DNA from 4 places in the Desulfosporosinus sp. Tol-M2 genome. Region 3 is predicted to be linked to each of the others. Evidence: riboswitches for the same ligand, from Rfam matches in the RefSeq annotation. Region 3 holds a riboswitch; each other region holds the start of a gene.
The links. Region 3 has a riboswitch for cobalamin ahead of cobT (nicotinate-nucleotide--dimethylbenzimidazole phosphoribosyltransferase). Riboswitches for the same ligand answer to the same signal wherever they lie in the genome.
Positions count from the first base shown of each region.

Region 1: linked by a shared signal. The riboswitch ahead of AC6I5A_RS14080 (ribonucleoside triphosphate reductase) and the one ahead of cobT (nicotinate-nucleotide--dimethylbenzimidazole phosphoribosyltransferase) in region 3 are both predicted to bind cobalamin.
Region 2: linked by a shared signal. The riboswitch ahead of AC6I5A_RS02600 (bifunctional cobalt-precorrin-7 (C(5))-methyltransferase/cobalt-precorrin-6B (C(15))-methyltransferase) and the one ahead of cobT (nicotinate-nucleotide--dimethylbenzimidazole phosphoribosyltransferase) in region 3 are both predicted to bind cobalamin.
Region 4: linked by a shared signal. The riboswitch ahead of AC6I5A_RS14110 (energy-coupling factor ABC transporter permease) and the one ahead of cobT (nicotinate-nucleotide--dimethylbenzimidazole phosphoribosyltransferase) in region 3 are both predicted to bind cobalamin.

Region 1 is NZ_JCAIJG010000195.1:2,268-11,534, reverse strand. Features, by position in the region: gene AC6I5A_RS14090 (precorrin-6A/cobalt-precorrin-6A reductase) at 1-242, shown strand, start outside; gene AC6I5A_RS14085 (undecaprenyl-diphosphate phosphatase) at 427-1,233, shown strand; cobalamin riboswitch at 1,326-1,510, shown strand; gene AC6I5A_RS14080 (ribonucleoside triphosphate reductase) at 1,637-3,724, shown strand; gene AC6I5A_RS14075 (anaerobic ribonucleoside-triphosphate reductase activating protein) at 3,721-4,413, shown strand; gene AC6I5A_RS14070 (coproporphyrinogen III oxidase family protein) at 4,434-5,717, shown strand; partial or broken gene metE (5-methyltetrahydropteroyltriglutamate--homocysteine S-methyltransferase) at 5,859-8,133, shown strand; gene metF (methylenetetrahydrofolate reductase [NAD(P)H]) at 8,120-8,983, shown strand; gene AC6I5A_RS14055 (LysR family transcriptional regulator) at 9,164-9,267, opposite strand, start outside.
Region 2 is NZ_JCAIJG010000039.1:56,018-65,284, reverse strand. Features, by position in the region: gene cobJ (precorrin-3B C(17)-methyltransferase) at 1-620, opposite strand, end outside; gene AC6I5A_RS02615 (cobalamin biosynthesis protein) at 617-1,699, opposite strand; gene cobM (precorrin-4 C(11)-methyltransferase) at 1,822-2,610, opposite strand; gene cobI (precorrin-2 C(20)-methyltransferase) at 2,591-3,328, opposite strand; gene AC6I5A_RS02600 (bifunctional cobalt-precorrin-7 (C(5))-methyltransferase/cobalt-precorrin-6B (C(15))-methyltransferase) at 3,325-4,542, opposite strand; cobalamin riboswitch at 4,862-5,041, opposite strand; gene kamA (lysine 2,3-aminomutase) at 5,270-6,553, shown strand; gene ablB (putative beta-lysine N-acetyltransferase) at 6,546-7,412, shown strand; gene cbiD (cobalt-precorrin-5B (C(1))-methyltransferase CbiD) at 7,360-8,499, opposite strand; gene AC6I5A_RS02580 (CBS domain-containing protein) at 8,744-9,166, shown strand; gene AC6I5A_RS02575 (DUF1540 domain-containing protein) at 9,245-9,267, shown strand, end outside.
Region 3 is NZ_JCAIJG010000061.1:753-7,590, forward strand. Features, by position in the region: partial or broken gene AC6I5A_RS04210 (ribonucleotide reductase barrel domain-containing protein) at 1-454, opposite strand, end outside; gene nrdR (transcriptional regulator NrdR) at 520-1,005, opposite strand; partial or broken gene AC6I5A_RS04220 (asparagine synthetase B family protein) at 1,301-2,026, shown strand; cobalamin riboswitch at 2,058-2,233, shown strand; gene cobT (nicotinate-nucleotide--dimethylbenzimidazole phosphoribosyltransferase) at 2,343-3,422, shown strand; gene cobU (bifunctional adenosylcobinamide kinase/adenosylcobinamide-phosphate guanylyltransferase) at 3,475-4,065, shown strand; gene cobS (adenosylcobinamide-GDP ribazoletransferase) at 4,071-4,814, shown strand; gene AC6I5A_RS04240 (HD domain-containing protein) at 5,061-5,558, shown strand; gene AC6I5A_RS04245 (TVP38/TMEM64 family protein) at 5,817-6,470, shown strand; partial or broken gene AC6I5A_RS04250 (GDSL-type esterase/lipase family protein) at 6,478-6,838, opposite strand, start outside.
Region 4 is NZ_JCAIJG010000195.1:12,476-17,067, reverse strand. Features, by position in the region: partial or broken gene AC6I5A_RS14115 (DDE transposase) at 1-1,419, shown strand, start outside; cobalamin riboswitch at 1,592-1,775, shown strand; gene AC6I5A_RS14110 (energy-coupling factor ABC transporter permease) at 2,170-2,976, shown strand; gene AC6I5A_RS14105 (energy-coupling factor ABC transporter substrate-binding protein) at 2,973-3,269, shown strand; gene cbiQ (cobalt ECF transporter T component CbiQ) at 3,266-4,036, shown strand; gene AC6I5A_RS14095 (energy-coupling factor ABC transporter ATP-binding protein) at 4,040-4,592, shown strand, end outside.

The sequences.
Region 1 (9,267 bases), on a different contig from region 3:
TCGTAGCAATGCAGGGACAATTTTCTAAAGAAATTAACAAAGCGCTCTTTAAATTCTATGGAGCAGATATTCTATTGACCAGAGATAGTGGATCTGCCGGGGGTACAGATACAAAAATTTCGGCAGCCTTAGAATTAGGGATAGAGATAGTCCTTTTGAAAAGAACTAAGACGAATGATGGTTTGATGGTGAATAATGTCAAAGAATTACTGGATTGGGTTGAGACAAATAGCCCAAAATGATTTACTAGCTTGAGGAAATCTGAAGCAGATAATATTAATGTTGGTTAAATAATGCTCCTGATTGCATATGCAACATTTGCGTCAGTGTTGTATTTATGTTGTAATTAGTATTTAATTAAGGAGCCGAGTAAAGTAGTAAGGAGAAGGTTTTGAACAGAAATACTGGTTGAAACGAGATGATGCTATGAACGATTTTCTCAGTGCTTTGATTTTAGGAATTGTCGAGGGAATTACCGAATTTCTTCCTATTTCCTCTACGGGACACCTAATTATAGTGAACCAGTTTGTAGGGTTCACTGAACAATTTGCGAATATGTTTGACGTGGTAATACAACTAGGCGCTATTCTTTCGGTGGTTGTCTACTTTTGGAAAAGACTTATTCCATTAGGCTTTAACAAATCATCAGACAATCAAGGTATATTTGACCTGTGGAAAAAGACTCTCGTTGGGGTGATCCCTGCACTTGGAATAGGATTTCTAGTAGGAAAATACATAGAAGAACTTTTATTTAATACGACAGTTGTAGCAATTGCCCTAATCGTAGGGGGGCTGATTCTATTGTACATTGAAAACAAGAGACCCTCAGTTCGAATTAGCTCAATACAACATCTGAGTTACAAAACTGCTTTCCTCATCGGTCTTATTCAGTGTTTAGCAATGATACCTGGTACCTCGCGCTCGGCAGCGACCATAATTGGGGCAATGTTATTAGGCGCAACAAGAGTTGTTGCCGCTGAATTCTCCTTCTTTTTGGCAATTCCTACTATGTTTGCCGCTTCGGCTTACTCATTCTTCAAAAATAGCATGTTCTTGACGGCGCACGAGTTAATTGTTGTTGCTTGTGGATTTTTCGTTTCATTTATTGTGGCCTGGATGGTAATTGCAGGATTCATGAATTATATCAGCAAAAGGGATTTTAAACCGTTTGCTTATTATAGAATTGTGCTTGGTATATTCGTGCTTATCTATTTTGGCTTCCTTCAGTCCTGATCCAGCCTTGCAAAAGAGCGCCTCGTATGTTGAAATTAATAACTAACTTCATGATTGACAGATTAGGCTAACATAGGATAGCATGGAGACAATCGAATAGCAGAAATAAAGGTGCGAGTACTTAGCGTACAGCTTAAAAGGGAAGCAGGTTGAAGTCCTGCACGGTCCCGCCACTGTAACGGGGAGATGTTTCATGACAGGCCACTGGTGCATACTGGGAAGGCGTGAAGCATTAATGAACCCAAGTCAGAAGACCTGCCTTTATCCATGAACCGGTTACTCTACGAGCGATAGGGGGGGTTCTTAAGTTCCTTTAATTATATGTATTCAGGGATATACATAGCCTCTTGGCGCTCAGCGTCAAGGGGCTTTTCAATTGAAATAATTGGAGGTTGATTAACTGATGCTCACCGGAATTATGAAAAGGGATGGCCGAATTGAGGCTTTTAAGCAAGAGAAGATCGTGCAGGCTATTTTTAAGGCAGCCAAAGCTTGCGGCGGAGCGGACTATGAGCGGGCTGAGGAAATAGGCGGACAGGTAGCCGATATCTTAAACACTAATTTCAGGGACAAGCTGCCGGATGTAGAATCAATCCAGGATCTCGTGGAGAAAGCGCTGATTGAAAACGGACATGCCAAAACAGCGAAGGCTTTTATACTTTATCGGCAAAAAAGGAAAAGCACCCGGGAGATGGAAGCGCTGGTCGGCGCGACCATTGGCATGTTTTCCGACTATCTGGGCGATAAGGATTGGCAAATTTGTGAAAATGCCAACACCCAGAAGAGTATTAACGGTTTAAACAATTATATCCGCGAAGCCTTTACCAAAAAGTATTGGCTTTATGAAATCTATCCGCAGGAGGTGCGGGAGGCGCATGAAAACGGCGATTGCCATATTCATGACTTGGGCTTTTTTGGACCCTATTGCGCGGGTTGGGATTTACGACAGCTCCTGCTGGATGGCTTCGGAGGAGTACCCGGCAAGGTGGAGAGCGGTCCGGCCAAACACTTGCGTTCTTTCCTGGGGCAAATCGTAAATTCTACCTTTACTACTCAAGGAGAAACTGCCGGGGCACAGGCTTGGTCAAGCTTTGATACTTTTTGCGCGCCTTTTATCCGGCATGACCAAATGACCTTTTCTCAAGTCAAACAGTGTTTGCAGGAATTTGTTTTTAATATCAATGTTCCCACCCGCGTTGGCTTTCAGTGCCCCTTTTCCAATCTGACGTTGGACATCAGGGTGCCTGCTACGCTGAAAGATGAGCAGGTGATCATTAGCGGAACCTATACCGAGGCCAAATACGGAGATTTTCAGAACGAGTTGGATCTGTTCAACTTGGCCTTCTGTGAAGTTATGCTGGAAGGAGATGCCAAGGGAAGAGTATTTACGTTCCCGATTCCCACCCTGAATATTACCAAAGACTTTGCTTGGGAGAGCCCGGTAGCGGATGCCTTTATGAGAATTACTTGCAAGTATGGAATTCCTTATTTCGCTAATTATAACAACTCAGATCTGTCCCCCGAAGATGCCGTATCTATGTGCTGTCGGTTAAGGCTGGATACCGGTGAACTTCGCAAAAGAGGCGGGGGTTTGTTCGGAAGCAATCCGCTCACGGGCTCAATTGGGGTAGTTACGATTAACTTGCCCAGATTAGGCTATTTAGCCAAGACCAAACAGGAATTTTTGCAAGGCCTGAAAAAAATGGCTGAAATCGGGCGCACTGCCTTGGAGATTAAGCGGAAAATTATTGAGCAGCAGTCAGAAAAGGGACTGTATCCCTATTCATGTTCGTATTTGAGACCGGCCAAGGAACGGACTGGGGAGTATTGGCACAATCATTTCAGTACGCTCGGCATTGTCGGCATGCATGAAGCGTTGCTGAATTTCATGGGCCAAGGGATTGAAACTGCGGAAGGTCAGGAGTTTTCCGTGGAGGTTATGCACTATTTACGGGCGCTCTTGGTAAAATTTCAACGGGAGACCGGAAACGTCTACAATTTGGAAGCGACGCCGGCGGAGGGAACAGCCTATCGTCTGGCGATGTTGGATACGAAAAGGTATGACTCCATTATTACCGCCGGCGCGCAAGTACCTTATTATTCCAACTCCACCCAACTTCCGGTAGGGTATACTGATGACCTTTTTGAGGTTTTGGAGCTGCAGGATGAATTGCAGTCTCTTTACACCGGGGGAACGGTGCAGCACCTGTATCTGGGTGAAGCGGTGGAAGATCTGCAGGTTTGCAAGCGGCTGATTCAAAAAATCTTCGCCAAATATAAAATTCCCTACATCTCCATTACGCCGACCTTCAGTATCTGCGACGCCCACGGCTATATCCGCGGAGAACATTTCAGCTGTCCCGAATGTGGCGCCGAGGCTGAAGTATGGTCCAGAGTGACAGGCTACCTGAGACCGGTCCAGAACTATAATCTGGGGAAGAAAGAAGAGTATAAACAGAGGAAAAAATTCATCATGCCGGAAGTGGGATGATGAATATAGCAGGATTAATAAAAACTTCCTTTGTTGATTATCCGGGTAAGATCGCGTCGGTGGTTTTTACCCAGGGCTGCAATTTGCGCTGCGGTTATTGTCACAATCATAGTCTTATCGAAAAAAATGATGCTTCAACCGGTATCCAGCCGGAGGAAGTTTTCAAATTCCTTGCGAAAAGAAACGAAATGATTGATGCAGTGGTGATCAGCGGCGGAGAACCGACTTTGCAAAAGAATCTTCACGTATTTATTGAAGAATTGAAAGCCAGGAGTTTGCTCGTCAAGCTGGATACAAACGGAACAAATCCGGATATTTTGAGAACGTTACTCGAAGATGAGCTGCTGGATTTTATCGCCATGGATATAAAGGCCCCGTTCAGCAAATATGCCGGAATTACAGGGACAAGCCGGTTGGAGTTAGTGTCAATTCGGGAAAGTGTGGAAGTCATTAAAAATAGCGGACTGGCTTATGAGTTCAGGACGACGCTATGCCCCGAACTCGAAGCAGCTGATTTGTCAAGCATAATAATAGATTTTGGAGTTGCTTCCAATTATGTGCTGCAGCGCTGCAGAAGCACGGATTTTAATAAAACAACCAGGAACAAGCAGGATTTGCAGAGCTTACTGCAATGGTCTAAAGAAAACTGGTCCTTCTTAGCTTTTCGAGGGTTTGAAGGGTTAAATTAAGAATTAAGGAGTGGCCGGAGATGTTGACTGAAAGATTCGTTGCCTTTGCAGTCAGGAAAAAACTTGATAGATATCTGCGTTTTGATCCCCATGCGTCTAGTGAGCTTCCTTTAATTATGAATAATAAGAAACCCCTGATGATGTATGTGCATATTCCTTTTTGCGAGGAGCTTTGCCCCTATTGTTCTTTTCATCGGGTAACATTCCGCGAAGATCTGGCCAGAGCTTATTTCTCCGCACTGAAAAAAGAGATTTTCATGTACAAGGAACGGGGTTATAATTTTGAAGCTCTTTATATTGGAGGCGGGACACCGACGGTTTTAATGGCTGAGCTGGTAGAGATTATCGAGTTGATTAAGAGCTGTTTTGATGTTCAAGAAATCTCTGTCGAGACTAATCCTGATCATTTGGACATGAGCCGTATACGGGCCCTGCGGGATATTGGCGTAGGCCGTTTATCTGTGGGTGTGCAATCCTTTAACGATGAAATATTGAAAGCAACTGACCGCTATTATAAATATGGAAGCGGCAGTGAAGTAATGGAGAAAATTGCTGAGCTGCAAGGCTATTTTCCGACCTTTAATGTGGATATGATCTTTAATTTTCCCGTCCAGACTGCAGAAACGCTAAAGCGCGACCTTGAAATCATTCGCGCTTTAAAAGTTGATCAGGTGACCTATTATCCCCTTATGGTAGCAACTTCAACCCGGAAAAATGTCGAAAAAAAATTAGGGCGCGTTGACGACGAGCGGGGAAGGCCTTTTTATGAGCTTATTACCGAAGCGCTTAGTGAAGACTACCAGCCAAGTACGGCCTGGTGCTTTAATCGCAAAAATCCTACCTGGCTTCAAACGGCAAAATTTAACGATACAGGTATAATTGATGAATATGTGATCAATTATGATCAATATGCAGGGATAGGCAGTGGCGCTTTAGGATACCTTGAGGGCAGCATTTACGCCAATACCTTTAATATTCCTGAATATATTCAACGAGTTGAGAGGGGCGAGTTCCCGATCATTGCGCGGCGCGACTTAAGCCTGCGGGAGAGATTGTTATATGATTTTCTGATGCGGTTTTTTGGCCTTTCCCTTGATTTGGAACAGATGAGCAAAAAACATGGTGTTAACGCCGCTGCGTACCTTTTACCGGAGATTTTGTTCTTTACGATGGTTGGCGGCATCAAGCAAAGTGAGGAAAAAACCCTGCTTAAGACCAAGGATCAATACTATTGGGTAATTATGATGAGGGAATTTTTCACCGCAGTCAATAACTTCCGTGACTACTGTCGTTCCATGACTTAACTTCGTATTGCTTTATCCGCAGGATCTGCAGCGATTGTCCCATAGAAAAAAACTATGCAATCAAATAGAAAACGAGTGTTACCCTACGGTGTTACTTTTGTACTACACTTAATACATTACAAATCGAAAGGGTGAACACTTATGAAAACAGCAATTATCGGATATCCTCGCGTAGGAAGTCTAAGAGAATTAAAATTTGCTGCTGAGAGATATTTCAGAAAAGAAATTACAGCGGAAGAATTGCAGAAAACAGCAAAAGCCCTCCGTAAATCATATTGGAGCATTCAGCGTGAAAACGGAAATGACTTCATTCCGTCAAACGACTTTTCTTTTTACGACAACATGCTTGACACAGCATGCCTGCTGAATGTCGTTCCCGAAAGATATAAGGCTCTGAACCTCTCTCTGCTCGATACCTATTTTGCGGCGGCAAAGGGCTATCAAAGCGAAAAAGGCGATGTAAAAGCACTTGCTATGAAAAAGTGGTTCAATACGAACTATCACTATATTGTTCCCGAAATCGATGACTGTACCGAAATATCTCTTGTAGGTTCAAAGCCATTTGACGAGTTTAACGAAGCACGTAAGTTTGGGATCAGCACAAAGCCTGTTATTCCTGGCGCACTAACATTTTTAAAGCTTGTGCGATTTACGGGTAAAAAGAATATTTCCGACTTCACAGATACGGTAATTAAGGCTTATCGCGAAATCCTCACGAAATTCGATCAGCTTGGCGCAGAGTGGGTACCAGTTCGACGAGCCTTATCTTGTAAGAGATTTGACCGCTGATGATACCGTACTTTTCACCAGGCTTTACAGACAAATCCTTTCTGCAAAGGGAAATGTCAGTGTACTTTTACAGACCTATTTTGGCGACATTCGTGACTGCTATATTGAAGTGACAAGCCTTGCTTTTGACGGGGTAGGCCTTGATTTTGTCGAGGGGAAGCAGTCGCTTGCACTTGTAAAGGCAAACGGTTTTCCGAGTGATAAAATTCTGTTTGCAGGCGTTGTAAACGGTAAAAATATCTGGCGTAACAGCTATGCAAAGACGCTTGATATTATTGGTGAATTGCAAAAACACTGCGACAATATAGTGTTGAATACATCCTGTTCATTGCTCCATGTTCCGTATACGCTGAAAAACGAAACAAAGCTGGCGGATGAATACAAAAAGTATTTCGTATTTGCAGAGGAAAAGCTGGCGGAGCTTGCGGAACTGAAAAATATTTTATCTGCAGATAAACCAATGGAAACTGATGTATATGTCCGCAACGCAGCACTTTTCAATGAAAGTAGAAATTGCTCCAATTCTGATATTCAAGCAAAGGTATCCGCACTTCTGGATAAGGATTTCATAAGACTTCCGGTATTTGCAGAGCGTGAAAAAATCCAAAGTAAAGAATTCAACTTGCCACTTTTTCCGACAACTACAATCGGCTCGTTCCCACAGACTGCCGAAGTAAAAGCAAACCGTTCCTCTTTCAAAAGCGGGAAAATTACAGAAGCGCAGTACACTGATTTCAACAAGCAGAAAATCGCGGAATGCGTTGCCTTACAGGAAAAAATTGGGCTTGATGTGCTTGCTCACGGTGAATTTGAACGAAACGATATGGTTGAGTATTTCGGTGAATGTCTTGACGGTTATATCTTTACGGAAAAAGCGTGGGTGCAGTCCTATGGCACACGCTGTGTCAAGCCGCCTGTTGTTTGGGGTGACATTTCCCGTGCCAAGCCTATGACTGTTGCCTATTCTGTCTATGCGCAGAGCATTATCAAGAAGCCGATGAAAGGTATGCTCACTGGACCCGTTACCATTCTTAACTGGTCGTTTCCCCGAGAAGATATTTCATTGAAGGAATGTGCATATCAGATTGGTCTGGCAATCCGCGAAGAAGTCCTCGACCTTGAAGCAAACGGTATTAAGATTATTCAGGTTGACGAAGCCGCTTTCCGGGAAAAGCTCCCTTTGCGTAAATCAGATTGGAGAAGTGATTATCTTGACTGGGCAATTCCTGCGTTCAGGATGGTTCACAGCGGCGTCAAGGCGGAAACGCAAATTCATACGCATATGTGTTACAGTGAATTTAACGATATTATCCGGGATATTGACAATATGGACGCTGATGTGATTACCTTTGAGGCGTCACGTTCAGACCTTACTATTTTGACCGCTCTGGAAGAAAACAATTTCAGAACACATGTCGGCCCTGGCGTTTATGATATTCATTCGTCGAGAATCCCAGGCGTAGAGGAGATCAAGGCGGCGCTAAACAAAATGCTTGAAAAAATCCCGGCGGAAAAGCTATGGGTTAACCCCGACTGCGGATTGAAAACGAGAGGAAATGCCGAAACTGTGCCGAGCCTTGAACATCTGGTGCAGGCGGCAAAGGAAATCAGAAATGAAAACTGCTGAACTTTTTAAAATTAAACAAGTGCTGTCGTTCGAGATATTCCCACCCAAACGGACTGCCTCAATCGATACGATGTACAGTACTCTTGACGAACTGAAAGATCTTCACCCCGATTTTATCAGTGTGACCTATGGTGCAGGAGGAAGTGCAAACAACAACGCAACTCTTGAAATCGCCTCTGCAATCAAAAACAGTTACGGCATGGAAAGCGTTGCCCATCTGCCGGGTATCAATCTTTCACAAGAGGATGTGTTGTTTCTGCTCAATGGTTTGAAACGGAACGGTATTGAGAACATTCTTGCGCTCAGGGGAGATATCAATCCCGACATCAAGCCTTGCGGTGATTTCAAATACGCAAGTGAGCTGGTTTCGTTTATCAAGGAACATGGGAATTTCAATATTATCAGCGCGTGCTATCCGGAAGGACATCCTGAGAGCAACAGCATGATTAACGATATTCGAAACCTCAAACACAAGGTCGACGCAGGAACAGACCAGCTTATCACACAGCTTTTTCTCGACAACAGCTATTATTATGCTTTTCAGGAAAGAGCAGCCATTGCAGGTATAGATGTTCCGATTGAAGCAGGAATAATGCCGGTTGTCAACAAAAAGCAGATTGAGCGTATGGTAACGCTTTGCGGAGTAAATCTTCCTAAAAAGTTTGTGAGAATGATGGAGCGTTACGAGGATAACCCGATTGCTATGCGTGACGCAGGAATTGCTTATGCGGTTGACCAAATAGTTGATCTCTTTGCCCAGGGCGTTGATGGAATTCACCTCTACACGATGAACAATCCGTATATTGCGCAGAAAATCTACGAAGCGGTTTATCGACTGCTTGCGGCATAAAATTAAGGGACTGTAACCAAACTCGTTTTCCAGTTTGTTACAGCCCCATTTCCCCATTTAATTTGGGAATTTATCATATTTATAGAGATTACTCCCCACTTTAAGGTGTATAATTGCTCTTTTTGGGATAGTACACCATAACTTGAAATAATCTTAAGTTTCAGCACAGCCTCTTTTCTGCTAATATCCATATTCGGTAATCAGCCGTTTCAATTCGTCGATATAGCTTACGGCAAAGGCACTAAGCTGTGTTTTCTCGTTCATAATCCAGCCAACATTCATCT
Region 2 (9,267 bases), on a different contig from region 3:
ACGGTAGTCCGCATATCTATGGGATGCCTTGTGAAATCAACCAAGGTGGTAATTTGCGCCCTAGACTCCTCGCCCCGTAAGGCCTCCCGGACCAGGCCAACCGGAGTATCGGGACTACGGTAGCGAAGCAGGATCTCGCGCATCGTCTCAATGTGTTTCGGACGTCCTTTACTTTTCGGGTTATAAATAGCCAGGATAAAATCCCCTTCAGCTGCCAAGCGCACCCGTTTCTCAATGACTTCCCAAGGAGTTAAGAGATCACTTAAGCTGATCACAGCAAAATCGTGCATCAGAGGTGCACCTAACATGGAAGCTGCCGCACTGGCTGCCGTAACTCCTGGAAGGACCTCCAGCGGAAGGGTCAGCAGACCTTCTTGATCAAGACACTCGATTAGAATACCGGCCATACCGTAAACCCCGGCATCTCCACTGCTGATAACGGCTACACTGTGTCCCTCAGCGGCCAAACGTATTGCCTCTCGGCAACGGTCAATTTCTTGACGCATCCCGGAAGCTACAATTTGTTGATGATTTATTAACGGTCGGATAAGGTCGATGTAAGTTTTATAGCCAACGATGAATTCAGCTTCATTTAAGACCGACTGAACCCGTGTGGTCATATGGTCAGGGTCTCCGGGCCCGATGCCCACGACAAAGAGTTTTCCACGCTGATTGCTACTGTGACCCCCCGACCCTTGAACTTCGGCAGAATCAGGCGTCCCTTTTGAGTTCCCAGCAAACTCGCTGCTTCGCATACACCATCCACTCCTATCTTCTCGTTTGCAAATTTTGACCGGCTTAACTGTTCTTTTTCAATGACTGCTTGGAGTTCGACTGCTGGAAAGATTTGAAACGGGACCCGCAGGTACTTAGCCGCATCGATCAGACCAACTTCATCATTTTTAAGATCAATACTATAGATCCCTGAAACTGCCTTAAGGGATGCCCCGATCTGTTCAATTGCCAACGTGATTCCCTCTAAAACAGCCTCAGTGGAAATTCCCCGCCGGCATCCAACCCCAACACTCAAGGTGGGTGGAACTAAATAGATGAGATCATCCCTAATAGTTCGGCCCGGAAAAGGACTAATTATCACATTGGCTGCTTCTTTCTCTTGGTCTGACAAGAACTGATAATGCTCATCGTTAATCCAAGCCTCTTCCGGTTTCAAGGGGTAAATGCTCCATATTTTGAGATAACCTTGTTCTAAAAGCAAGCTATTGACAGTTGGTAAATGGTCAAGAGGTTCAACTTTCCAACCATACCTGCGGGCATACTCATCGGGCGCAACTAAGCCCCGAACATCGGTCGCTGTCGTAATAACCGCTTGAGCCCCAATCTGACAGGCAAGATGATTTGCCCAAGTATTTGCGCCACCCAAATGTCCGGAAAGTAAAGGGATAATGAACTTCCCCTCCTCATCTAAGACAAGCACCGCCGGATCCCGATCTTTGCCTTCGATAAGGGAAGCGATTTGGCGTACCACAATTCCTGTAGCCATGACGAAAATGAGAACAGCATACTCCTGCCATAGTCCCGGGACGATATCCCCCAAACGCCGAAACAGATGCAATTGCGGTCGAGGGTGCCCTTCCCCTTCTCCGTGATCCTTGTTTGAACCGAGTGTTTTCTCGTGAATATAGAGTTCCTGAACGACTGTGCCCGGAAGTTTCTCTCCAATACGCCGGACTGTGGCCATCCCTCGGTCAGTTAACGATACAAGTGCAATATTCGTTTTTGTGTTTGGGTTTGTATTTGCGTTTGGGGCTGCGATTGCGTTCGGGTTTGTGTTTGCGTTTGGGTTTGCCTTATCGTTTTTATTCACGTTTCAGTACCTTGCCGATAGTTGTGTGTAAAAGTCGGGTTATAGAGCTTTGAACGAGCATACCCATTAGCGGGATCTAAAAAATCGCCTACCAGGATTTGGGCCTGTTTGCGGATTCCCACCGTTTTAACTTTTTCTACGATGGTTTCCAATGTTCCCTGCAGAACCTCTTCATCTGGCCAACTCGCTTTAGAAATTACGGCTATCGGGGTAGAGGCAGGGTAACCACCTTCCAGCAAGGCTTCGACAACTGAGTGCATATCCTGAACACTTAAGAAAATTGCCATACTGGCTTGGTGTTTCGCCAAGTTGGCTAGTGCTTCACGCTCCGGTACAGGGGTCCTTCCCGCCAAGCGGGTGAGAATCAACGTTTGGCTGATATCCGGCAGAGTAAATTCACGTTTAACCGCCGCAGCGGCCGCAAACACCGAACTGACTCCAGGAATGACGGAATACGGAATATATTGCTTGTCTAAGTAGTCGAATTGTTCCTTAATTGCCCCGAACATACTGGGATCACCCGTATGGAGACGAACAATAGTTTCCCCTCGCCTTGTCCCCTCATCCATCAAATCTACTACTTCCTCGAGCGTTAGGTAAGCACTGTCATGAACAGGTGTTCCCGGGTGGCAAAGTCCGAGCAACTCCGGGTTGACTAAAGAGCCGGCGTAAATCACCCGGTCCGCCCTCTCCAGCGCACGTGCACCTTTGACCGTTATTAGTTCCGGATCACCCGGACCGGCACCAACGAAAATTACTTGGCCGTTAGTTTTTCTCCGGCTCACTGTTTTCCCTCCCCAACAAATCTTGTTTGACAAGTAACAAACTGAGATAATCAATTTTGTCGGATGTGAAATCCTGAGGTTTTGGTTGCCAGCAGATTCTCTCGCTAGCTTGTCCGAGGCGAGTTAACAAGACTGCTTTTCTCTTGAGCCCTTCGAGCAGCGTCAAAATCTCAGGCAGCCTTCGGGAGACTTTCATAAAGACTAAATTGGGGAAATTGAGAAACTCCCCTACGTCTTCGGTACTTGGCAAGATTAGGAGGGGCTCATCCCCTGTGGCAAGAGGCAAGTTAATCCTGGCTGCCGCTGCAGACATAGCTGTAATGCCCGGCACTGTTGCAATACACTCCTGAGGCAGTTCTTCTTGAAGAATGTTAAGCAGGTAACTGTAAGTACTATAAAGCGAAGGATCCCCCAGCGTGATAAAGGCGACGGATTTGCCCTGTTTCAGTTCGGCCAGGAGAGTTTGCGCCCCATCTTGCCAGGCCTTTACTAAAACCTGCTGATCCGCAGTCATGGGCATTTCGAGTTTGACTAGGCGGACATTGGCTGGACAATATATTTTAGCTATATCCCAGGCCACACTTTCCCGGTCAAGCTTGGATTTGGGAATAGCAACCAGATCGACTGATTTCAAAACATCAACAGCCTGCAATGTTAAGAGACGAGGATCACCGGGACCGACCCCAACTCCAAAGAATTTTCCCCATGTTGTATTCATAAAGCTTCCCCTTTTCGTGCTGATAATATAAAAATTGGGTTCAAAGCCTGGGCCATATGCAGTGTTTGTACCGCTTTCCAACGGATTGCTTGAATTGAAACGATATCGATATCCTGATAGTTAAGGTCTGTCAGCAGATTCAATCCTTGAGCCACTGTTTCGATCGTCACCGCTGTGATTACGATTCTTCCACCTGCAACAAGAGGAACAGTTTCTAAGATTTCTGCTAAACGCCCATTACTCCCACCAATAATACAGACACCGACTGGGGGAAGCTCCCCGAAGACATCCGGCGCAGTTCCGGGAATCAGATACAGATTTGATACGCCAAACTTACGCTGATTGGCCAAAATAAGAGCTTGAGCCTCTGGATTATGTTCAATCGCATATACTACGCCCTCAGAAGCGAGACCGGCGGCTTCTATACTAATACTTCCGGTACCGGCTCCAATATCCACGACACGATCGTATTTTAATATTTGGGCTTTGGCGAGTACTTGCACACGAATTTCCGCCTTGGTCAGGGGAACATTTCCCCGTAGGAACTCTTCGTCTGAAATCCCTATCCGGCATCCATTGCCTTGCTGAGTGGGTTGCTGCTTATCCGGGTAGAGAATAACAATAGCATTCTTTAACAACGTCTTTTCCTGAGCCAACTGCTCTGCATCCATTGACGCCCAAAATTCCTCGGGATAAGCAAGAGCATTCCCGATCAGGATCTGTGGATTATAACCGCGCTCCAGATAGTGCTGTGCGATTTTCTGGGGAGTATTTTCCCCACCGGTTAGAACCGCTGTAGGACTAGTTATCATCTGAGGCAGTACGGTCAACTCTCGACCGTGAACGCTGGCAAAGGTTGCCTCCTGCCAAGGAAGCCCCGCTCTGGCAAAAGCGAATTGCAGAGAACTGATCCCAGGATAGACGTCGATTCTCTCCTCCGGAAATTCTTTCTTCAGTCTGGGTAATAAACTGAAAAACCCAGGGTCGCCGGAGACTAAAACCCCGACGACTCTCCCTTCCGGAAGTGCGTTTCTAATCACTTCAATACTGCCGTCTAGATCAACTGATAGGTCATACCGGCGTCCTGAAAAATCCGGAAAGAGTTTCAGTGCCCTTGAACCTCCAACTAATACATCGCAGTGCTTAACAAGTTCAGTGATTGCCGGCGGCAACCATTCCGGCCGCCCAGGTCCGACGCCGATCACTTGTAACATATAATAAACCTTCTTCCCTGGATTTTATTTAAGTCTCGTAGAAACCAAACGTTTATCCAATCGTAAGACTCCCACTTCTACAAGAGGGAGAGGTACACCTTATTCTGCTTCGGTGGGGGTAGACTCCGACTTCGCCGCTAAGAATTCCTTTTGGGACGTGCGGCTTCGGCAAAACCCTCCACTGGAGGCTTTCGTCACCGAAGACTCGATGTTCAACTTTAGTTGAACGAGTTCACTAATGGATGGGTAAATAAAAATACGAACCGGAGCGGCTCGTATGTTTACCTTAAAAAAACACACATCACCTATCGCCCGTAGGTCTGTGATATTTCTCAAGGCAGGTTTTCTGGCTTCATATCATCATTCTCTACCCATCATGGTAATAACTCGCGGGATAAATGAGAACTCCTTGTTTACAGTGGCGGGACCGCGTCGGACTTTCGCCGACTTCCCCTTTTTAATCCTCTAGCGCAGAGGAACCTTAAGCATAACGCTATTAAATTCACGAGTGGTGTATTCGACGAACATTCGTTTATTATTATATACCAAGTTCTTTCTGATAGAAAGAAGTTAGGAAAAACTTAAGTGAACCAGCATGAATTTCTCGTGGGTTATTACCTTAGAAAAATATTGATGGATAAAGTTTACATATCTAAGGGTTGACATTTGCTATATGACAACTTATTATATATATACAGGTTGTTAGTCTAACGGGGAGGTTGAACTAATGAATGCACAACAACGAAAATTATGGCTTCATATAAGTGATGAGCAATGGAATGATTGGCATTGGCAAATGTCCAACCGAATCACAACCCAGGAAGGATTACTTGAATTTATGTCTCTTCCCTCTGAGGAAGCTGAACAAATTAAACGTTGTCTGAAAAATTTCCGCATGGCCATTACGCCTTACTATTTTTCCATGATGGATCCCCAGGATCCGGAGTGCCCGATCAGAAAACAAGCAATTCCTTCGATCCACGAATTGAGCAAATCCTCATGCGATTTAGACGACCCGCTGCATGAAGAAATCGATTCGCCGGTACCTGGCCTGACGCACCGCTATCCTGACCGAGTTCTGCTGCTGGTGACGGATCAATGCTCAATGTACTGCAGACATTGCACCAGAAGACGAATGGCGGGACAAAACGACCAAGCTTTGCCGCTCAATCGATTTAAGCTCGCCTTGGAATATATCCGGTCCAACCCTCAGATACGTGATGTACTGATATCCGGAGGAGATCCATTTACCCTTTCCGATGACCGTTTGGAGTATATCCTGTCCAATCTTCGTTCTATTCCAAACGTCGAGATTATACGGATCGGGACAAGAACCCCGGTTGTTCTCCCTATGCGCATAACAGATCACCTCATCGAGGTTTTGCAAAAATACCACCCACTTTGGATTAACACACACTTCAATCATCCTCAAGAGCTTACCGTTGAAGCCCTTAATGCCCTGGCTAAACTGGTTAATGCCGGTATTCCGCTTGGTAACCAAACAGTTTTGCTTAAAGGAATTAATGATTGTCCTGTCACTATGAAAAAACTGGTTCATGAGCTCGTAAAATGCAGGGTAAGACCATACTACTTGTACCAATGCGATTTATCCACCGGCATTGAGCATTTCCGGACATCTGTCAGCACAGGTTTAGAAATAATTGAAATGCTCAGGGGACATACCTCCGGTTTCGCTGTTCCAACCTTCGTTGTCGATGCACCGGGAGGTGGTGGTAAAATCCCTCTGCAGCCCAACTATTTAATCTCGCAATCCAATGACAGAGTCATACTGCGCAATTATGAAGGAGTCATTAGTGTATATCAAGAACCTGAAGATAAAACAAGCAGTTGTAAAACATGCACAAAGAACTGTTTCAGCTCTAAAACTCGCCAGATTGGTCTTGCTAAATTGCTGAAAGGTAAGCTGATTAGTCTGACACCTCAAGAAAATATCCGCCTGGAGAGAAGAAAAATAATATCCAGTCGTCGCAGAGGTGAAGCAAATGCTTAACACGACGAGCCCTGTGAGTTTCTTTAACCCCATTACTGATGAGAGGAATAAACGGCTGGTTGTCAACGGCTACGCACAAGGAACCAAGCCTTCATTATTCGGGCCGCATCTTATTCATTTAGCCTTAACAAGGAAGCTGGAAAAAATATGGCTCTGGGCATTACCTGCCGATATTTCTGAATTTATGCAATACGGCTTTCGTATCGAAGGCAGCCTCTTCCGTGGTAACTATGAGGAATTCGCTGTTAGCTTAGCCTATTATGTTAGTGAGTCAAGAGGTCATTCTCATAAGTTGCAAGCAGAGATAAATATTATCCATAACGTAAGAACGGTACCGCTTAAACGCTCAGAACATTTGCCTCCTGGAATAGAATTAAAACTCTTAAATGAATCCTACGCCCAACGAATATCCCAAATATTAACACGGGTTTTTATAAGTTATCCCTCCCCGGTAGAAAATCCTCAATATATCCGCTCCCTAATACAGGATGGGATTATTTTTGCCGGGGCATTATCAAAAAATCAGCTGGTTAGTGTGGCGGCAGCTTACCCTGATCCAATTCTTAACCGTTGCGAAATGACGGATTGTGCAACTTTAGAAGATTATCGGGGACTTTCATTATCCGAAAGTTTACTCTGGTTATTAGAGCAGGAAGTAAATAATGGCTCATTCATCATATATACTTTGGCACGCGCCCAGTCCTACGGAATGAACAGAGTGTTTCACAAACTTGGGTATAGCTATCAAGGGTGCCTGATTAACAATTGCCATATCGCAGGTTCCTTTGAGGACATGAATATCTGGGTTAGCTCGAACTCTTCGGTCCAACTGACCACACCCAGACTTGTTCTTCCATAATTTTTCGAGCTCTCGTATCCCACCCAACCGGTTGTCCGTTCAATAACGTCATGACCGTTCCAACGCTTAGCTGTCCATAAGTGAACGCCTGAGCTCTAACACTCGCCAAGTGTGCTAAATGATGAAGCAACTTTTGCTCCCCAAGGCGCAAGAGCTCTGAAGCGGCCCCTTCAGTCGTTGGAAACTCCGCCAGATATTTCAAAGTATCTTTATTAATCCCTGCTAGTGCGGCATGCGCCAGTAATATTTCCATTCGAGCATCTGCGACACGATTATGGGTCTGGAAAATTCCGCCCGATACTTTAATAAGCTTTCCTATGTGACCCAATAAAATAACCTGTTCAATCCTCCTGTAGACCGCTTCTTCCAATAGAAAGCCTATATAGTTACCCATTTGGATTATAGCTTCAGCTGGGATCTTAAAACGCTCTCTCGCGACTCTATATCCATAGTGTCCTGGAGTGAGCACGATGGTTTTATGTCCATAAGCCACTGCCTGGTCCAATTCCGGTAGAATAGAAGTTTTAAACGCCTCCTCGGACATCGGCCGGACTATTCCACTTGTTCCAAGAATAGAAATTCCTCCGACAATCCCCAGCCTGGGATTAAGGGTGCCCATAGCAACGGCTTCCCCGACAGGGACCTCAATAATAATTTCCAGTTCTTCTTTTGGAAAGACCTCCCGAACCGCTTCACGGATCATTCTCCGTGGCACAGGGTTAATAGCGCTCTCCCCAACCTCAATGGCTAAGCCTTTTTTAGTGATGGTCCCAACCCCATGACCTCCTCGGATGTAAACCTCTCCCAGAGGAGAAATATAGCGCGCGGTTGCATGGATCTCAAGCCCATGCGTAATATCCGTATCATCCCCGCCGTCTTTCACAATACATGCCCTGGCTTCAGGATATCCGGTTTTACCCCCGTGGATGGGCATTATTAAACGTGCGGAATTCGGCAGGGGAATCTCTACTCGCTCGGGTAAACCGTCCCCTTGGAGGAGCAGACAGGCTGCTTTGGCAGCACCGGCTGCACAACTTCCTGTGCTGTATCCTTCACGCCATGTATGTCGATCTTTATCTCGTGCCATAGTTTCTCTCCCACATCAAATTTATCATTTAGTATTAGATATTTAGCTCGGTATATAATGAAAGTATAAGTTATGTAGGGTACCTGTGCAAACCACTTATGCTTCCAGAAAGTATAAACTAACTGTTACCGGTCAGTTTATACTTTCTGACTAGTATTAGAAAAGCCTGCAAGAATATCTTGTATGCTTTTTAGTCAAAATGTTAATACTAGCTATGGAAAAAATCATTAGGAGGGGCTGAAGTATGAAGGTTCGAGATGTTATGACAAGTTCAGTCGATTGGGTTACTCCTGAAACCTCAGTTGTTGAAGTTGCACAGTTGATGAAGAAAGATGATGTAGGTTCTATTCCGATTTGTCAAGATAATAGCTTGATTGGCATTATTACAGACAGGGATATTGTTCTGAAAGTTGTTGCAGCAGGAGGAAATCCCAATAATATATCCGCCGGGGATATTATGAGTACAGATACTATTTGCGTGTCCGCTGATCAGGATGTACATGAGGCGGCGAATTTGATGTCGAAGTATCAAATTAGGAGGTTACCGGTCTTAGATAAGAGTAAATTAGTGGGAATTGTAGCCCTGGGTGATCTGGCCATTGAAAAAATTCACATTGATGAAGCAGGCGATGCACTTAGTAGTATATCGCAAGGGACTTACCATTAATTTAAGTTGAAAGTTATTCATAAAAACCAAACAATCCAGGAATATTAAATGTTGAATTAACTTGAAGGAGGAATCCAAATGTCAAATCAAGTAAAAAAAAT
Region 3 (6,838 bases):
CTACGCCGCCGGTTGAGCGAACCATGCTATTTTTCGGGCGCAAACGCGAAAAGCTAAAACCGGTCCCCCCACCGGATTTATGAATAATCGCGGCATTTTTGATGGCATCAAAAATTTCCTCCATGCTATCTTCAACCGGCAAAACAAAACAAGCGCTCAATTGTCCGAGATCCCGTCCGGCGTTCATCAAGGTCGGCGAATTGGGCATGAATTCAAGTTTCGCCATCATCGTATAAAATTCTTGAGCCAAGGCCTCGGTTTCTTTTTGGCTTTTGCCGTATTTATCCTCTTCAATTCCTGCAATCACACAGGCTACCCGATAAATCATATCTTCCGCAGTTTCAACCACTTGTCCGTCTGCTTGTTTTAAATATCGTTTTGCCAATACTACCTGCGCATTAGGCGTAAGCTTAGCGTTCAGCCAGGTTTTTGGCGCTTGTCCTTCGAAAATCAACGCGAATCCCCAACTTTCCATCATTACTTTCCATAATTACTTTCCATCATAACGTTCCATCATAACTATTCAATTTTGTCCTTCTTCTGTATAGTTCCCCGTTTGGCAATCAGCTCTTGCAACTCCTCCATAAAACGTTGTATATCCTGAAACTGTCGATAGACGGAAGCAAAACGTATGTAGGCAACTTCATCCAATCCAAACAGCTGTTCCAGCACAGCTTCCCCCACCTGAGCACTCGACACCTCACGCTCCGAACTGTTGCGCAGGATTATTTCTATTGCGTAAGCTGCCTCCTCAATTTGTTCCATGGTAATTGGCCTTTTTTCACAAGCCCTTAACATGCCGGACATCATTTTAGAGCGGGAAAATTCTTCGCGCCGTCCTTCTTTCTTAACCACAATGAGCGGAGAATCCTCAAATTTTTCGAAGGTGGTAAACCGACGCAAACAACGTTCACATTCCCTGCGTCTGCGGACTGCCGTGCCCTCTTCCACCTGACGTGAATCATTAACTTTAGTATCCTCGTTGCCGCAGAATGGACAATGCACAGCTTCACCCCCAACATATAGTATGTTTTTTATTTAACCACACTATATGTTGTGTGTCAAACTCATTTATAATCTATATTATCGTCTATATAACGCTTTTTTTCTCTCCCAGGACATATTTTTATCCAGTATCTCTTTCTTCCTTGTCTTTAGAAATACTATGTTGTCTTCATTTCGGCAAAAGGGCTGAATAACCCAGCCTCGTATCCGCGAACACCTCTCCTCAACCGGGCATAGAGTATTACTACCAAGGGTAATTGATAATACTTATCATTTCATACAAGGAGGGCTCTTTATGTGTGGTATTGTAGGTGTTGTGGATTGGAAACGTAATCTCACCCTCCAAAAAGATATCCTGGTTGGTATGACTCAAGCCCTTACACCCCGGGGACCGGATGCGGAAGGGTACTGGCTTTCCCCTCGTGCTGCTTTCGGCCACCGCAGACTTGTTGGCGTTGACCCCCAAGGAGGCCGTCAGCCGATGATTCGCCAACAAGGTGAAAATACTTTTGTCATGATCTATACTGGTGTACTTTATAACAAACCGGAAATCCGTCAAGAGCTGCTGAGTCGTAACTACCGTTTTGAAGGACATTCTGATACGGAAGCCTTACTTCTCTCCTACTTAGAATGGGGGCCTTCTTGCGTTGAGCGTTTGAACGGTATATTTGCCTTTGGCATCTGGGACAGTAGAGAACAGCAGTTATTTGTGGCGCGTGATCGCCTAGGGGTTAAGCCTCTCTTTTACAGCGAACAAACAAGTTCACTTGTTTTTTCTTCAGAACTTAAAGCCCTGCTTAAACACCCGGATATATCCCCCAATATCGGACAGGAAGGATCGGCTGAAGTCTTCTTTGTTGGCCCGGCACATACTCCCGGAGCAGGTGTTCACAAAGGAATTTCTGAGCTAGAACCCGGGCATGTTCTATTATATTCTGCGAATGGTTTGTACATTCGCAGGTACTGGGCCTTACCTGATAATGTCCATACCGATGGATCTCTTGATTTCAGGACATGTACTTGAGATAAGAAAATGATTGTGTTAAGCTGAAGAAAAATAAAGTCATTTAGGTGCCCTTTGGGAGAATAGGGAAGTTCGGTTGGAAACCGACGCGGACCCACCACTGTATTCGATGAGCTTTCGTAAAACCACTGGCCTTGGCTGGGAAGGTTACGAGTTTAGCAATGATTCGAGAGCCAGGAGACCTGCCTAAATGTTTACGTCTTCCCATAACTTGGGGAGCGGCGGTGATGACGGAAAAGTCCCGACCACAGGTTTATTTGTGGCTGGGCTTTACTTTTTCTACTAATTATAACAAAATAGAGGGGATCAAACCATGCAAAACTTATCCGCAGCTCAACTAAACGCACAACTTCAAACACTCATAGCAAGCATTACGGATCTTGACGAGGAGAGCATTGGGCAGATCGAAAAGCGCCTGGACTCACTCACCAAACCGCAGGGCAGCCTTGGACGGTTGGAATATTTGGCAAAGCAACTTGGCGGCATCCAACGAACCTCCAATCCTAAAATTCTGAAGAAATCCGTCCTCTTAATGGCCGGTGATCATGGAGTCGTCGCCGAAGGAGTCAGTGCGTTTCCCCAAGAAGTTACTTCCCAAATGATTTACAATATCCTGGGTGGCGGCGCTGCCATCAATGTTTTAGCTCGTCAGGCCAATGCGGAGGTTTTTTGTACTGATGTCGGAGTTGCCTTCCCCTTAGAAGGGGACATAATCCACAAACGTGTTGCCAACGGAACCCGGAATATGACCAAAGGCCCCGCTATGACCCGTCAACAAGCTCTGCAAGCTCTGCTGGTGGGCGCGGAAATTGCCGATGAAAAAATCCGTGCAGGCTATAATCTCTTAGCCACTGGAGACCTTGGAATCGGGAATACGACCCCCAGCACAGCTATCATTGCCCTCTTGACAAATTCCACCATTGAATCAGTCGTTGATCGAGGAACCGGGCTCGATGACGCCGGATTAAGCAAGAAACGGCATGCTATTAAAAAAGCAATTGAAATTAATCAGCCCGATCCACAGGACGCCCTCGACGTTCTAACTAAAGTAGGAGGCTTAGAAATCGCGGCGATAGCCGGTTCGATCCTGCAAGCTGCTGCCAGCCGTGTCCCTATCGTGATCGACGGTCTCATCTCGGCTGCCGGAGCACTCATAGCCGCGAAACTTGCCCCAAAAAGCACCGCCTTTATGATTCCCTCCCACAACTCAGTAGAAATTGGTCACTGTAAAGCCTTAACTGATCTGGGACTGGAGCCGGTACTTAACTTAAATATGAGACTTGGAGAAGGAACTGGAGCCGCCTTAACCTTTCATCTTATTGAAGCTGCCCTTCATATTCTCGAGGAAATGTCCACCTTCGCCGATGCCGGAGTCAGCGAACGGTCAATCTAACTTCCATATTCTTCATTAACAAATCCTAAAACACTGAAGCGGGTGAATGCTATTGTCTCAATTTACTCTCATCACAGGCGGCGCCCGGAGTGGCAAAAGCCGCTTTGCCGAACTTCTTGCCGCTCATGCAAAACGTCCCGTCATTTACATTGCTACCGCTCAAATAGGGGACGCAGAAATGGCCCTGCGCATCAAAAAGCACCGGCAACAACGTCCGTCCACTTGGCGGCTCATTGAAGAACCCCGGAACATTCGCGCTGCCTTGATTCAACTTAAAGACGAAGACGCGGTTATTCTTCTCGATTGTGTCACGCTCTGGCTAAGCAATCTTCTCTTAGCAGATAACCCACCGAAAGACCAGGATTCATTCAACAACGAACTTGAACCTCGAATCCTGGACACTGTAAAGGACGTCGCCCAACTAACCCGGGAGATTAAACCGCAAGTCATCTTTGTCTCCAACGAAGTAGGTCAAGGAATTGTTCCTGAGTACCCTTTGGCCCGGGCTTACCGGGATTTAGCCGGAAGGAGCAATCAAATTCTGGCTCAGAGTGCGGATCAGGTTTATTTGGTCGTGGCGGGTTTTCCCATGGAGATTAAACACCCCGGCGAGAAGCTGCTTGCTTCCCTGCTCAAGGAGTGATTAATTTGCGCGGCTTTCTCATTGCCCTTACCTTTCTGACCCGGCTCCCTTTACCTGCACCCAAAGTAGAAGTCACCTCGGAGGAATTTTCACTAAGTTATCGCTATTACCCCTTGGTCGGACTTATCATAGGACTACTCCTTTGGCTTCTGGCGAAAGCGTTGACTCTTTATTTCCCCGCCTTGGTTCTAGGTGCTCTCTTGTTGGTTGCTGAGTTAATGCTTACAGGGGGGCTCCATCTTGATGGGTTCATGGATAGTATGGATGGATTACTATCCGCCCGGAGTCCGGAACGTATTCTGGAGATCATGATGGACAGCCGAATTGGAGCTCATGCCTGCATGGCCCTCTTCGGCTTATTACTCCTCAAATTCGCCTTACTTGCCAGCCTGACTCCCCCTCAATTTTCCATCCTCCTTGTTATGCCCATGCTCTCACGCTGGGTATTTCAGATTGGGGTGGTCGGGTTTCCTTATGCCCGCCCCCAAGGACTGGGAAAAGGTATTCATGACACTACCCGCTGGATTCCTTTTCTTATCAATGGATGCTTAGTTTTGGGAGCCTCCTTTTTTCTCTCCGGATTTGCCGGACTTATCGCCTTTGGAGTATGTGTCATCACTGTGACCTTGCTTGCCTCCAGAATTTCCTCTCTCTTAGGGGGATTAACCGGAGACTTGTACGGAGCGTTTATCGAGCTTTCGGAAGTTGGGTGTTTACTGGCCGCTCTTCCCTTTCTCGGCAAAGCCTGACAAGACCCTCTCCATCCAACCAAAATATGAAGTTTATGACTATACTCAAGTAACGGATTCACCAAATGATAGTGTTAAGTAAACTAAAATTCCTAAGATGGAAAAAATGACCAGTTTCTATTAATTTACAACGCTCAACTTCTAAAGTATACTTAAAAAGTAACTATTTATAAGTCTAAAACTTCAAGCAAAAAAATTACCTCTGATAAAGGAAACGACACCCACTTAGCCAGGAAGGTGATATGATTGAGTTTAGCGGAACATGTTGATAACATTTTAAACCACGATGAATACAAGCAGTTGGCTTCATATACTCATCACAGGCCTTTTACAACCCTGGAGCACTCCCTCCGGGTCGCTCAAATTGCCTATAACTGGTCAATACGACTGGAAAGTACCCTTAAGTTAGATACTTTTGCAATCACCCGGGGCGCCCTCCTTCATGACTTTTTCTTATATGATTGGCATCACCTTAGACCCGAAGGAGCAAGATGGCATGGTTTTCGCCATCCTCGTATTGCCTGCGAGAATGCGGAACGTTGTTTTATCCTAAGCGAAAAGGAAAAGGATATTATTTTAAGCCATATGTGGCCACTCACCGTTCGCAGGCCCCGGAGCCGGGAAGCTTTTCTCGTTATGGTCGCTGATAAAGCGGCATCGATCCAGGAATTCAGATTTAAATTCAAACGCAACCTCCCATCCTCTGAGCGGTACACCACACTCCGTCTGGTAAAACATATGTGAATAAAAAACTCCCTTTCTGCTCTGATTAGTGACCGAAATAGTATGACATGCCTTGTTTTCTGGCATGTCATTTCTTATTGTCAGCCATGTGATAAAAACCCTTTGTAAGTTTCCGCCGTGCTAAAAAATTGAGAAAGCACTGAGAATCAGCGAAAACATATAGCTTTCGGCGCAGATCTGCACTAAACTAGAACAAGGGTCATTCTTTGAGGGATGACCCACGCATGGTGCAGTTTTTATTTTAAGGGAGGTTAACCGTTGACCAAGAAGTACTTCTCCTTAATGACGTTGCTAATTTCCCTCGCGATAGTGATTTTTCTTTATCCTAAGATGCAGCACCCTGCTGAATTACAGGCGTTCGTGACTCAGTGGGGATTATTAAGCATTTTTATTGACCTTGCTATAATAATGACTTTGGTTCTTTTTCCAGTGATGCCGTTTGTCTTAATGGCAGGGATTAACACCATTATTTACGGGTGGATCGGTGGTTTTATGCTTTCCCTTAGCGGGAGCTTGTTAGGCGCCTCTTTGGGTTTTTGGCTAGCACGTACGCTGGGACAAGAGTGGGCGCAGCCAAAGATGAAGAAGCTCGGAAAATGGGGCGCTCTGCTAAGAGGAAATAGCTTTTCCGTTGTCCTTCTCTCGCGACTTATTCCGGTACTTCCCTCTGCCGCAGTGAATTATGCTGCCGGCTTATCCCTTATGACCTTTCCTTCGTTCTTGTTAGCCTCCCTGCTCGGAAAATTTCCCATGATTATTTGGGAATCCTGGGTAGGGCATGATTTATGGCGAATCTCACATCATCCGGGTCGGCTATTGTTGGCCTTAGCGATCGGCGCTCTCCTGTTTGGATCAGTGGGACTCTATTGGTATTATTCTAAAAAGTTCCCCCAGCCACCTCACTTACGCTAAAACAAACTCAATACCTGGCAAACGCCTTTGCAATCACCCGATACCCGGCCGCGTTGGGATGCATGTAATCCGGGCCGATTAGATACCGTTCTTTTCCTCTGAGCGCACGACCTAAATTAACCACCACAAACCCATATCGTTTTGCCCAAGCGATAACTATGGCATTGGCAGCGTCAATAACCCCTTGTACACGTTCGTTATATTGGGCGTAAGGGCCTACCGGCATGGGATTATACAGAGTGGCTACTTTTACAATTGCCTTAGGATTGAGTCGCCTTATCACTTCTCCGGCCTGATCAAGAGTTTTGCCCATGTTACCCAAGATCATAGGGAACTGAAATGTGTTAATCGATTGATTAGAGTTCCTT
Region 4 (4,592 bases), on a different contig from region 3:
TATACGGATGAAGTCCTTTTTGACGCCTTTGCCTACGACTTTCAAATTTCCTATGCCGTTGGCCTCCGTAATATCGGAGAACGGTATTTTGCGCGCAGAACCTTCTATGAATTTCGAGCCAGACTATATCAATACACCTTGGATCATCCCAAAGAAGGGGATGTGATCTTTCAACAGTTTGAAACACTCGTCCAACACTTCATTAAAGTCGCTCAACTGGATACCGACGAACAGAGAATGGATTCAACTCAGGTCATGTCGAACATCAAACGGGCTGGACGTCTCGCCTTGGCTTATGATGTTTTACTTCAAGCCATCAAGGTCTGTCCGCCAGAGATTCTTAGCTCGGACCTTTTAGAAGTCTTAGATTCCCATTACAAGACAACCCTCCTCTACAAATTAAAAGATACCGAAGTCTCATCACGTCTAGAAAAACTCTTGAATTCAGGAGGTGAACTCAGCCAACTTGTGAAGGATAACGTGGAACTTCAACTGCGTTCAGAATTTCAGGTACTCGTTCGCTTTTTGAAAGAACAAACGATTTATGATGACCAACGCAAAGTACGGCTGGCTAAAGAAAACAAGGATATCGCCGCGGGTTCCCTTCAATCAGCCTTTGATTCAGAGGCAACGTTTCGGAAAAAGGCGGGCAAAAATCATGTCGGCTATGCGGTCAATCTCATAGAGACCTGCGCAGAGGCTAATCCCGTTCAAATTGTGACGGATTTCCAGGTGGAACCGAATAGCACAAGTGATGTCTTAATGGCGGATCAAAGTCTTGAAAGACTTCAAAAAAGCACTCCCGTGAAAGACCTTTACGTAGATGGGGGATATTATAGTAGCGAACTCGTTAAAAAAGCGGAACGTCTTGGAGCAAAACTCCATTATACGGATATGACCGGACGAAAGGCTTTCTCAAACAAACTGCCTTATAGCGCCTTTAACATTAAAAACTTTGAATCGATCCTGAACTGTCCAAACTCACAAAAACCAACGCGGAGTGATTTTAACTCGCAGAGTGGCATCTTGAGTGCTCATTTTGACCGAAACATCTGCACTCAATGTCCCTTAAAGAATCAATGCCCCGTCAAGTTCCAAAAGAAGGATACCGTCTTGCGCTTCAACCAAAAAAGTCTTATCGCCGAAACTACCCGCTTAATCCTCATGGACAAGAAAGATCGCAACGAAAATGGTAGTAAACGTGCCGCGATTGAAGGAACGAATTCCGCCTTAAAGCGGGCTCGTGGAGCAGGCAAACTTAGAGTTCGTGGTTTAGTACGTTGTACCCTGACCATGGGATTAAAAACAATCGCTCATAACTTCCATCAGATCGTTCGTTTCTTACAAGGCGATACTCGTCAGAATAACAAAAACAAAAAAACTCGAGTCAAACTCCAAGGGGTCCTTGCGCCAATTTAGAGGAAATAACGGGTTAGAACGAAGGAATACCACTTAATAAGACGGCCAAGCAGACAATTATTCGAGATATTAGTGAAAGTTATGAATCACGACATCCATAAGATGGAAAAAACAGCTCAAATTTGCCTTCGGGTAAGAATTAGGTTGATATTTTCAGAGTTTCAGCACCAGAATCATTTATAGATGAGCAAGCGATTTTTCTAAGCCGAAAAATCATAACAGGGAAGCCGGTTTAAATCCGGCGCGGTCCCGCCACTGTAAAGGGGAGTTTGTGCCACATCCACTGAGGAAACTTGGGAAGGAGGCGCGAAACGAGGAACCTGAGCCAGGAGACCTGATTGCTCATATGCTCTACTCACGATGTATGGGTGGCAGGAATTTTTAAGTTCAGCCCTTCATATTTTGGAGGGCTTTTATATATCTTTAGGTATAACTTGATCCAATCGTAAGACTCCCACTTCTACAAGTGGGAGAGGTACACCTTATTCTGCTTCGGTGGGGGTAATGTTCAACTTTAGTTAAACGAGTTCACTAGTTTCCCGAGGGAAACTGACCTTAGGGGAAAAGTCTTGTTCAGGCGGGATCTGCTTTCAAAAATGCGAATGCGACTTGGAAGCGGAAGAGAACGCAGGGTTCGAGACAACCATCCATTGCTATCTTTGTGATGAGTGATGCGAGGTTGTCTCCTTATTTTTTATAGAATGGAGGAGAAAATGGAGTTGAGTCAATGAAGGATAGGCTGATGTTAAAATGAAAGGGGTCGATGTTATTATGAATTTGCGTATGATCAAACGAATTAGTTTCTTAATTGCCTATGTTTTGGCTGTCTATATCGTCTTTCCCAATAATGCTTATGCTATGCATATTATGGAAGGATTCTTGCCTTTCAACTGGGCCGCCTTCTGGTGGATCGCTATGATTCCGTTTGTTATCGCGGGGGTACGTTCTATTAAAAAAACAGTGACCGAACAGCCAAGTTTAAAAATGATGCTCGGTATGGCCGGAGCTTTTGCGTTTGTATTATCAGCTCTTAAAATTCCGTCCGTAACGGGTAGCTGCTCGCACCCAACAGGAGTGGGCTTTGGCGCTATACTATTCGGACCGGCGGCAATGACCGTCTTGGGGATGCTTGTCCTAATCTTTCAGGCGCTTCTCCTTGCTCATGGCGGAATAACAACCTTAGGTGCCAATACGTTCTCCATGGGAATTGTCGGTCCATTTGTCTCATACGGTATTTATAAAGGTACAAAAAAACTGGGAGCTCCTCTATGGCTATCTGTGTTCCTGTCAGCGACAATAGGCGATTTAATGACTTACATCACAACATCTTTTCAGTTGGGGCTGGCCTTTCCAGCGGCGACCGGGGGCGTAATGGCCTCTGCTCTGGAATTCATGGGCATCTTTTTCTTCACACAGCTGCCCTTAGCCATCAGCGAAGGTATCCTTACCGTTTTGGTCATTAATATCCTGAGTGCTTATAATCAGAAAGAGTTGGCAATTTTAGGTATATTTACCGGGAAAGAGTTATCTGCTAAAAAACAGGGGGTGAAAGCATGAAACCCATTGCCAAGAATGGAATCCTACTAGTCATTGTTGCTGCACTGGCCTTTGGTCCCCTTTTTCTGGCACGTAATGCCGAATTCGCCGGGGCCGATGTTCAAGCAGGAGAAGCAATCAACACGGTGGCTCCCGATTATGAACCTTGGTTTAACCCTTTCTATGAACCAGCGAGCGGTGAAGTCGAAACTTTCTTGTTTGCTCTGCAGGCAGCCATAGGAAGCGGAATCTTTTTTTACTTCTTAGGTTATTCAAAAGGAAAATTCAATGCGAGCAAGAAGGAACAAACTTGATTGACATAGATAGTTACGCCTATTGTAATAATTTAAAAACAGTCCACCCGGCGGAAAAATCTCTTTTCGCGCTGATGAGCGTGCTGGCGTGTCTAACTGCTGCCACGCTCATCACCCCTCTGATCGTCCTGGCTTTAATGGCGGGGGGAATAGTCATCAAAGCAGGCATCCCCACTCGCATTTTTGTCAGACTAATGATTGTACCTCTTTCGTTTCTCCTGATCGGCGTTTTAACGATTGCTTTTTCGGTCTCGACTAATCCATCGGGATTTTGGCTCGCTCAAACCATTCATGGTCTTACCGTTGGAATACGTTACCCAGATTTCATCACAGCAGTTCACCTTTTTTTCAGATCGCTGGGCTCGGTTTCTTGTCTTTACTTTCTGGCACTGACTACTCCCATGACGGAGCTGATTACCGTACTCCATAAACTGAAGGTTCCTGTGCTTATCACCGAATTGATGGTGCTTATTTATCGCTTTATCTTTGTCTTTTTGGAAACAGCCTCCACGATTAGGCGTGCTCAGCTTTCACGTTCAGGCTACATCTCGATGAGAGCCTCTTTTCGTTCGTTGGGTCTGCTCTTTACAGCATTGTTAGGGAAAGTTTTTGTAAGATCCCAAGAACTATACAATGCCATGTCAGCGCGGGGTTACTCTGGGACGATTAAGGTACTGACCAAGGAACGTCCTGTCAGCTGCAGAAATTATCTGATTATCACGGGTTTGGAGATCCCTTTAATCTTATTGAATATACTTTGGAGGTAAAATATGTCGGAAATCATCCTTGAAGCCGTTGATTTAGAGTATTCTTATCCTGATGGCACAAAGGCATTGCACAATGTGAATTTGCAAGTTCATAAGGGGGATAAACTGGCCATTGTGGGATCGAACGGTGCTGGAAAATCCACGTTATTTATGCAATTTAACGGAATTTATCGTCCAAATTCAGGGTCAATAAATTACCAGGGACAAGAAATATCCTACAAAAACAAGGCGCTGATTGAATTGCGCAAAGAAGTGGGAATCGTCTTTCAAGATCCGGATAGTCAGCTTTTTTCCTCCAGTGTTTATCAGGATATCTCGTTTGGTCCTCTTAATCTGGGACTTTCAGAACAGGAAGTGAAAGCTAGAGTAAAACAAGCCTTGATCGATACGGAAACGACAGACCTCGAAGATAAACCAACTCATCTATTAAGTTATGGTCAAAAAAAACGAGTGTCCATCGCGGGTGTTCTGGCGATGAAGCCGGAAGTTATTATTTTTGATGAACCAACTGCTGGACTGGACCCTCGTCATTCCAGGGAATTCATGCAGCTTCTGG